Regions from separate parts of the Isoptericola sp. NPDC056134 genome, predicted to be linked through region 2. Evidence: predicted binding sites of a transcription regulator. Region 2 holds the regulator's gene; the other holds the start of a gene.
The links. Region 2 encodes LexA, which represses DNA repair genes until DNA is damaged. Its sites were predicted from a motif close to TCGAACANNTGTTCGA; they were not measured.
Positions count from the first base shown of each region.

Region 1: ACFCZN_RS08780 (DUF222 domain-containing protein) is a predicted target of LexA. The motif match lies at 1,237-1,252, and genes of this name have one in related genera.

Region 1 covers NZ_JBHJVM010000007.1:16,679-20,969, forward strand. The annotation lists gene ACFCZN_RS08770 (glutamate-1-semialdehyde 2,1-aminomutase) at 1-362, opposite strand, end outside; gene ACFCZN_RS08775 (dTDP-4-dehydrorhamnose 3,5-epimerase family protein) at 544-1,122, shown strand; gene ACFCZN_RS08780 (DUF222 domain-containing protein) at 1,294-2,775, shown strand; gene ACFCZN_RS08785 (methyltransferase domain-containing protein) at 2,747-3,946, opposite strand; gene ACFCZN_RS08790 (methyltransferase domain-containing protein) at 3,943-4,291, opposite strand, start outside.
Region 2 covers NZ_JBHJVM010000014.1:28,952-33,242, forward strand. The annotation lists gene ACFCZN_RS14260 (ATP-dependent DNA helicase) at 1-1,193, shown strand, start outside; gene ACFCZN_RS14265 (L-lactate dehydrogenase) at 1,203-2,162, shown strand; gene lexA (transcriptional repressor LexA) at 2,188-3,018, opposite strand; gene ACFCZN_RS14275 (LysM peptidoglycan-binding domain-containing protein) at 3,196-3,603, shown strand; gene nrdR (transcriptional regulator NrdR) at 3,716-4,201, shown strand.

The sequences.
Region 1 (4,291 bases), on a different contig from region 2:
GCCTCGGCCGCCTCCAGCTCCCACCGGCTGGGCCGGGAGAAGCTCACGCCGTCCGCGATCGCCGACGTCACGGCGTCCACCACGGGCCGGAAGCCGTGGCCGAGCGTGACGCTGCGCAGGCCCATCCCGTACTCGACGTACTCGTTGCCGTCCACGTCCCACACGTGGGCGCCCGCGCCCCGCGCCAGCACAGGGGCCATGCGCTCCGGGTACTGGTCCGCGCCGCGCGCGTACGTGTGCGCGCCCCCGGGCACGAGACGGTGCAGCCGGGCCTGCGCGGCCGTCGACCGGTCGAAGGACCGGGCGGGGTCCGCGGGCTGCGACGGGTCGGGATGCGTCGCGTGCTGCGTCAGCTGCGTCATGGTGCCCCCGGGTGCGGTCGGGAGGTGGGTCGTGAAGTCTGGTGGGGCCGGCAGGGGGCCGGTCCCGCCGCCAGTCTGCGGCGCGGCACGGCACGGATGAAGGGCCCGCAGGGCTTTTCATCCGGCGCCCGCACCGACTTCACCCGACCGCTCCCCGGACCCTCTCCGTACCGTGTGGAGCATGCAGGTGCTGCCCACGACCCTCGACGGCGTGCTGATCCTCGCCCCCACCCCGCACCGGGACGAGCGCGGGCTGTTCACGCGCACGTTCGACACCGCCACCGCGGCGCACGCGGGCCTCGACCCGGCGGCGTTCGTGCAGGACAGCCAGTCCCGCTCGCGGCGCGGCGTCGTGCGGGGGCTGCACGGTCGGGTGGGCGGCGGCGAGGCCAAGCTGGTGCGGGTGGCGCACGGTGCCGTGCACGACGTCGTCGTCGACGCCCGCCCGGGCTCCCCGACGTTCGGGCGCTGGGAGGCGTTCCGGCTCGACGACGTCGACTTCCACGTCCTGTACGTGCCGCGCGGCTGCCTGCACGGACACCAGACGCTCACCGACACCGCGGACGTCTGCTACCGCATCGACGCGGAGCACGACCCGTCCGAGGACGTCGCGGTGCACCACCTCGACCCCGACCTCGGGGTGCGGTGGCCGCTGCCCGTCTCGCTCGTCAGCGACCGCGACGCCGCCGCGGGGCCGTGGGTGGCGCTCGTCCAGCAGCTCGGCGGGGCGGCGTCGGGGCCCGGCGCGGACGTGCTGTAGCCCGACGCCGACGAGGTCGTCCCAGGGCGGCCGACGGCGTCGCGCCGCGTCGAGCCTGCCGTTCCCCCTGGGGACGAGCTGCTTCTCCACAGATCTCGTCGACTCCCTGATCGATCGAACATGCGTTCGATAGCGTCCTTCGTGTCATGGCGCGCCGACCGAGGAGGGACGATGCCCGCCACCACTGCCCCTGCACCCGTGCCGCCCACCGGCCCGGACCCGGCGACCGGCACGGTGTCACGGCTGCTCGACGCCCTGGCCGCCCTCGAGGGCGGGGTCGCCGCGCTCGCGGGGGCCGTCGAGGAGATCGGCCTGCACGACGTCGGCCGGGACGTCCTCGAGCAGGCGTCGGCCCGGCTCCGGAGAGTCGGCTCCCGGGTGGACGCCGCGCGGTGGCGGGTGCTGCCCGCGCTGGAGGCGGACGGCCGGTGGTCGCTCGACGGGTCGCGCACCTTCGCGCACTGGCTCGCCCGTGCCGAGAACGTCGGGCTGCCCACCGCGCGCCGCGACGTCCGCACGGCCCACGCCCTGCGCGACGTCCTCCCGGCGACCGGTGCCGCCGCGCTCGCCGGCCGGCTCGGCGCCGACCACCTGCGCGCCATCGTCGACGTCGCCCCGACCTCCGAGGCCCGCCGAGACGCGCTCCTCGCTCCCGCGCCGACCGCGAGCGAGATGAACCGCACGACGGACAGCGGGACGACGGACGACGAGAACCCGGAAGCGCCGGACGCCGGCCTCGCCGCGCCGACCGGCGAGGAGCACCTGCTCGCCACCGGCTCCTGGTACACGCCCGCGCAGTTCCGCCGGCTCGTCAAGCGGTTCGCGTACGTGACGGACCCGGAGTCGGACGAGCAGGGCTACGCGCACGCCCGCGAGAAAGAGTTCGTCGACCTGTCGCCCACGTGGGACGGCTACCACCTCGCCGGGTTCCTCACCGAGGAGCACGGCCAGGCGCTGCGCGCCGCCCTCGACGCCGTCGCCGGCCGGCCCGCCGCCGGGGAGACCCGCACGCCCGCGCAGCGACGCGCCCAGGCGCTCGCCGACCTCGCACGCGTCGCCCTCGACTCCGGGACCGTGGGGTCGGGCTCCGCCGTGCGCCCGCACCTGACCGTCACCATCTCCCTGACCGAACTCCGTCGCCTGCTCGCTGCCGGTCACGGTCGCGCCACCGAGCTCGGCCCTCCCGTCGCGGGATGGGCCGAGTCGCTGGGAGTCGACCCCGCCGAGTTCGTGGACGGCCGCGGCCCGCTGCCCCCGTCCCTCCTCCGCCGCATCGTGTGCGACAGCGAGGTGACACGGGTGGTCCTCGGCCCGGAGTCGCAGGTGCTCGACGTCGGGCGTGCCCGGCGCACCGTCACCGGCCAGCTGCGACGCGCCGTCGTCGCCCGGGACCGGCGGTGCACCTGGCCCGGCTGCGACGAGCCACCTGCACGCTGCGAGGTCCACCACGCCGTGGCCCACTGGGCGGACGGCGGCAGCACGTCCGTCGACAACTCCGCCCTGCTGTGCTGGCACCATCACGACCGCGTCGACGCGCTCGGCATCACCATGCGTCGCGACGGCGGCACGTGGCACTTCACCGACCGCCACGGTCGCTCGGCGGCTCAGGCGCCGGGCGTCCCGCTCATCGCTGACCGCCGCGGTCCCGGCTGAGCGGCTCGACCTCGACGGGCTCGGGCTCGGCGATCACCCAGCGACCCCCGAGCGCCTCCACCTCGGGGTGCGCGAACCGCACCTCGTCGAGGAGGTCGGGCACGAGCAGCAGCACCTTGTCGGGGCGGATCTCGGCAAGGATGTCGGGCCCGAGCACGGGCACCCGCGGCCCGGGGCCGCCCGGCATGGACCTGCCCCGCTTCGCGGGCGACGCGTCCACCACGGCGAGGACGTCGTCCGCGGTGACGCCGGCGAGCGCGAACAACGCGACCGCGCGCGACGCGGCGCCGTAGGCGACCACCTTCCCCTCGCTCGCGTCGAGCCAGTCGCGGAGGGCCGCGGCCGACGCGGCCACCTGCCGTTGGAGCGCCGCCACGGCCGCCGGCTCCGTGATCCCCGCCGCGGCCTCGGCCGCCAGCTCGGTGGCGACGAGGTCGCCCGCGGCGCGGGCGTGCCGACCGGCGGGCTGCGAGCCCTCCCGCGCCAGCGCGAGCAGCCGCGTCCCGCCGTACAGCGGATAGCGCCACAGCCCGACCGGGACGAGCCCAGTGCTGCGCGCCATCTCCACGAGCACCGTGAGCGAGTAGTACGCGAAGTGCCCGTGCCGCAGCGCGTTCCAGGTGCCGTCGCGCAGGATCACGGACAGCGGGTGCACGTGCAGCGCGAGGACGCCGTCGGGGGCGAGGGAGTCGAGCCGCAGGTCCCAGGCCGCGCGCTGGTCCGCCTCGTGCATGATCCCGAGCGAGTCGACGACGAGGTCCGCGGCGAGCCCGGGCACCGTGCCGGGGCCGTCGAGCAGCACGGCGTCCGGCACGATCTCCTGCACCCGCGCCAGCCAGGAGCCCCCGTGCGGGGAGCGCATCTCCCCCACCCACGTGCCGGGGCCCAGCAGCCCGCCCCCGACGAGGTCGGCCACTCCCGCCCGCGCCTGCGCGACGAGTGCGGCAGGCTCCACTCCGAGCGGCTCCTCGGGACCTGTCGGGTCCTCCTCGAGCTGGGCCAGTCGGCACCGGTCGCACATCACCATGCGCAACGGGTGCACGGGGTCAGGAGCGGGTGCCTCCGGCTCGGGGAACAGGTCGGCGGCAGGCTGGGAGCCCAGGTCGAGCACCACGGTGGCGCGGTCCGACTGGCACCACCGGCAGCGCCAGCCCGGCACGACGGCGCTCACGTGCCCGGCTCGAAGACCTCGAGGCGCGGCAGGAACGTCACCAGCCGGCCTCCCCAGTCGGCGACGTGCGCGAGCTGGGCCGAGATCTCCCGCCGCAGGTTCCACGGCATGACGACGACGTAGTCGGGCCGGGCCGCGTCGAGCGCCTCGGGCGCGTGGATGGGGAGGTGCATGCCCGGCGTGAACCGGCCGTGCTTGTACGGGTTGCGGTCGACGGCGAACTCGATCAGGTCGGGGCGTACGCCGCAGTGGTTGAGCAGCGTGTTCCCCTTGCCGGGCGCCCCGTACGCCACCACGCGCCTGCCCTCGCGGCGGGCGGTGAGCAGGAAGCGCAGCACGTCGTCG
Region 2 (4,291 bases):
ACGCCGCACGCCTCGCGCGTCGGCACGGCGGCACCGAGACCGAGGCGCTCGACGCCGCGTCGCAGCGCCTGGGCAACCTGCTCGCCACGGCGCCCGCGGAGCGGTTCCCCCTCGGCCTCCCCGACGACCTGCGCGCCGCGGTGGGCGCCGTGCGCGACGCGGCGCGCGAGCTTCTCACCCGGCTCAAGCCCCAGGGCGCGGGGAAGGGGCAGGAGGCGCCGGACGCCGGCACGAAGATGGCGCAGTCCGCCGTCCTGCAGCTCTTCGAGGTCGCCGAGAGGATGGCGGCGGAGGACACGACGGCGGACGTGCTGTGGTGCTCGCGCCCGCCGGAGAACGCGCCGTGGGCGGGCGACGGCGTGACGCGGCTGCATGCCGCGCCGCTCGCGGTGGCGGGGCTGATCCGCACGCACCTGCTGGGCGAGGCGACCGGCGTGTTCACCTCGGCGACGCTCACCCTCGGCGGCACCTTCGACCCGGTCGCGCGGTCGCTCGGCCTGGCGGGCTCGGGGGGCTCCGACGAGACCGCGGACTGGGCGGGGCTCGACGTCGGCAGCCCGTTCGACTACCCGCGCCAGGGGATCCTGTACGTGGCGCGGCACCTGCCGGCGCCCGGACGTGAGCCGACGACCGACGCCCAGCTCGACGAGATCGCCGGGCTGATCGAGGCCGCTGGGGGGAGGACGCTCGGGCTGTTCTCCTCCCGCCGGGCGGCGACGGCCGCCGCGGAGGCGATGCGCGAGCGGCTGGACGTCCCCGTGCTGTGCCAGGGCGACGACCAGCTCCCGACCCTCGTGAAGGCGTTCGCCGACGATCCCGCGACCTGCCTCTTCGGCACCCTCTCGCTGTGGCAGGGCGTCGACGTCCCGGGCCCGAGCTGCCAGCTGGTGCTCGTGGACAGGATCCCGTTCCCGCGCCCGGACGACCCGGTGAAGGCGGCGCGGGCCCGGTCGGTGGAGCAGGCGGGCGGCAACGGGTTCATGCAGGTCTCAGCCACGCACGCCGCGCTGCTCCTCGCGCAGGGCGCCGGCCGGCTCGTGCGCACGGGCGAGGATCGCGGCGTCGTGGCCGTGCTCGACCCACGCCTCGCGACCGCCCGCTACGGGTCCTTCCTCACCCGCTCCATGCCCGACTTCTGGCCGACCACGGACGGGGAACTCGTCCGCGCTGCGCTCCGGCGCCTCGACACCTAGCGTGGGGCCGTGGACGAGACACGCAGGACGACCAAGCTCGCGATCGTCGGAGCGGGCGCGGTGGGCTCCACCCTCGCGTACGCGGCGCTGGCCCGGGGCGCGGCCCGGTCCGTCGCCCTCCTGGACGTCAACCGCGCGAAGGTCGAGGCCGAGGTGCTCGACCTCCGGCACGGGGGCATGTTCATCCCTCAGGCCGAGATCGACGGCTCGGACGACGTGGAGGTCTGCCGCGGCGCCGACATCGTCGCGGTGACGGCGGGGGCCAAGCAGAAGCCCGGACAGAGCCGCCTCGACCTGGCCGAGGCGACGGTCGGCCTCACGCGGTCCATCCTGCCGGGCCTCCTCGAGGTGGCCCCGGACGCCGTGTTCCTCATGGTCACCAACCCGGTCGACGTCGTCACCTACGCCGCGCAGGAGATCAGCGGCCTGCCCCGGGGGCGGGTGTTCGGCAGCGGGACCGTCCTCGACTCGTCGCGGCTGCGCGACGCGCTGGCCCGCCACTGCGGGGTGGCGGTCGGGAACGTGCACGCGAACATCGCGGGCGAGCACGGCGACTCGGAGATCGTGCTGTGGAGCTCCGCGACGATCGCCGGCGTGCCCCTCCTGGACTGGCGGCCTTTCCGGGGGCACCCGCCCCTCGACGAGGCTGCCCGGCGGCGCATCGCGACCGACGTCGTGGAGTCCGCCTACCGCGTCATCGCCGGCAAGGGGGCCACCAACTACGCGGTCGGCCTGGCGGCCACCCGGATCATCGAGGCGGTGCTCAACGACGAGCACCGCGTGATGAACGTGTCCTCGCGCCTGGACGACTTCTACGGCATCAGCGACGTCTGCCTGTCGGTACCGTCGCTCGTCGGCCGCCGGGGCGTGGCAGAGACGATCGACACCCCGCTGTCGGACGACGAGGTCGCCGGGCTGCGCGCGTCGGCCGAGAGCATGCGGGCCGTGCAGCAGCGCCTCGGGTTCTGACGGCCCGGGGCCGCACCGGCGGTGCTCAGAGGCTGCGGAGCACCGCCACGACCCGGCCGAGCACCTGCGCCTCGTCGCCCGGGATGGGGGAGTAGGCGGCGTTCTGCGGCAGCAGCCAGGTGTGCCCGTCGGCCTGCTTGAACGTCTTGACCGTGGCCTCGCCGTCGATCATCGCGGCGACGACCTCGCCGTTCTCGGCGACGGGCTGGCTGCGCACGACCACCCAGTCGCCGTCGCAGATCGCGGCGTCGACCATCGAGTCGCCCGCGACCTTGAGCAGGAACAGGTCGCCGTCGCCGACGACCTGCCGGGGGAGCGGGAAGACGTCCTCGACGACCTGCTCCGCGAGGATGGGGCCTCCGGCGGCGATCCTGCCGACCAGCGGGACGTAGGACGGGGCCTGGGCCGGCTGCGCGTCGGACGCGGCGAGCGACCCTGCCACGTACCCCGGGGCGGGGTCTGCCTCGGGCGCGGCCCTGTCGATGGCGGGTGCCTCGGGGTCGACGACCTCGATCGCGCGCGGCCGGTTGGGGTCGCGGCGCAGGTAGCCCTTGCGCTCGAGCGTGGTGAGCTGGTGCTTGACCGAGGACGGGCTCGCCAGGCCCACGGCCTCGCCGATCTCGCGCATGGTCGGCGGGTAGCCGCGTGCCTCGACGGAGCTGCGGATGGTCTCGAGCACGCGCCGCTGGCGGGGCGTGAGGCGGTCGGACGACGGCGAGAGCTCGCTCACCGACGCCAGCGCGGTCGTCGAGGCGCCGGCCGTCGTCGTGGCCGCGCCGTCGAGTGTCTCGTCCTGGGCAGCCCATGGCGTCGCCGTCGTCGTGGACGCCGGGGCCTGGTCCCGTCCGCTGGTCATCGCGTTCTCCGTCCTGCAGGGCGCGGCCCGTGGGCGGGCCGATGAAATCCGACAAACCTTCCATCGCGCTGTCGGCCACTCTAAGCCAGTTCCGGCCCGACATCAAACATCTGTTCGATCGGGCCTCGACCGTGTCGCCGGGACGTGGTACACCTAGTACAGCAGTTCGACGTACAGGTGTTCGACGAACAGACGTTCGACGGAGCGGCCGCCCCGGGCGGCACCGCGTGGACCGGAGGCAGGACGATGCAGAACGCACGCAGCACCAGCGACGCGCACGGTTTCCTCGGGCTCGGAGGGCTCCGGCTCACCCGCAGGGGCCGGGTGGTGGTCGCGGCCCTCGTGCTCCTCGTGCTCGTGGGAGCGGGGCTGTTCGGCCAGCGCGCCGTCGCCGAGTCGCCGGGCACGGGCGTCGAGGTCCGGCTCCAGACCGTGGCGCCCGGCGACACCCTCTGGCAGTACGCGCAGCAGGTGCGTGACACGGGCGAGGACCTGCGCGACGTGGTCGCCGAGCTCCGCGACCTCAACGGGCTGACGTCGGCGGAGCTCCAGACCGGGCAGGTCGTGGTGCTCCCGCTGGACTGACGGCGAGGATCTGCCCCCGCCGCGGGAGATCCTGCTTGCGCGGACGGTCGCCCGCCGCTTACCTTGTCGGGCAGCCGGGCGCCGGTCCGGAGCCGAGCGCAGGAGACCAGCGATGCACTGCCCGTTCTGCCGCCATGCGGACTCGCGAGTCGTCGACTCGCGCACCTCCGACGACGGCTCGTCCATCCGTCGCCGGCGTCAGTGCCCCGCGTGCCAGCGCCGGTTCACCACGATCGAGACGGCCAGCCTGTCGGTGGCCAAGCGCTCCGGGGTGACCGAGCCGTTCAGTCGGGACAAGGTCGTGGCGGGCGTGCGCAAGGCCTGCCAGGGCCGGCCGGTGAGCGCCGACGACCTCGCCGTCCTCGCGCAGAAGGTCGAGGAGACCCTGCGCGCCTCCGGCCGGCCCGAGATCGAGGCGAACGAGGTCGGCCTGGCGATCCTCGGGCCGCTGCGCGAGCTGGACGAGGTCGCCTATCTGCGCTTCGCCAGCGTCTACCAGTCGTTCGAGTCCCTCGAGGACTTCGAGTCGGCTATCACCTCGCTGCGGGCGGAGCGGGACGAGCGCGCCACCGCCGGGAGCGGCGGCACGACCGCCTGACGCCCGGGTCGCCCGGTCCGGGCGAAATGCCCTGGCGCCGGGTGACGGCCCGGGGCATGCTGGACGGCACCAGGTGCTGCGTGGCCCCGC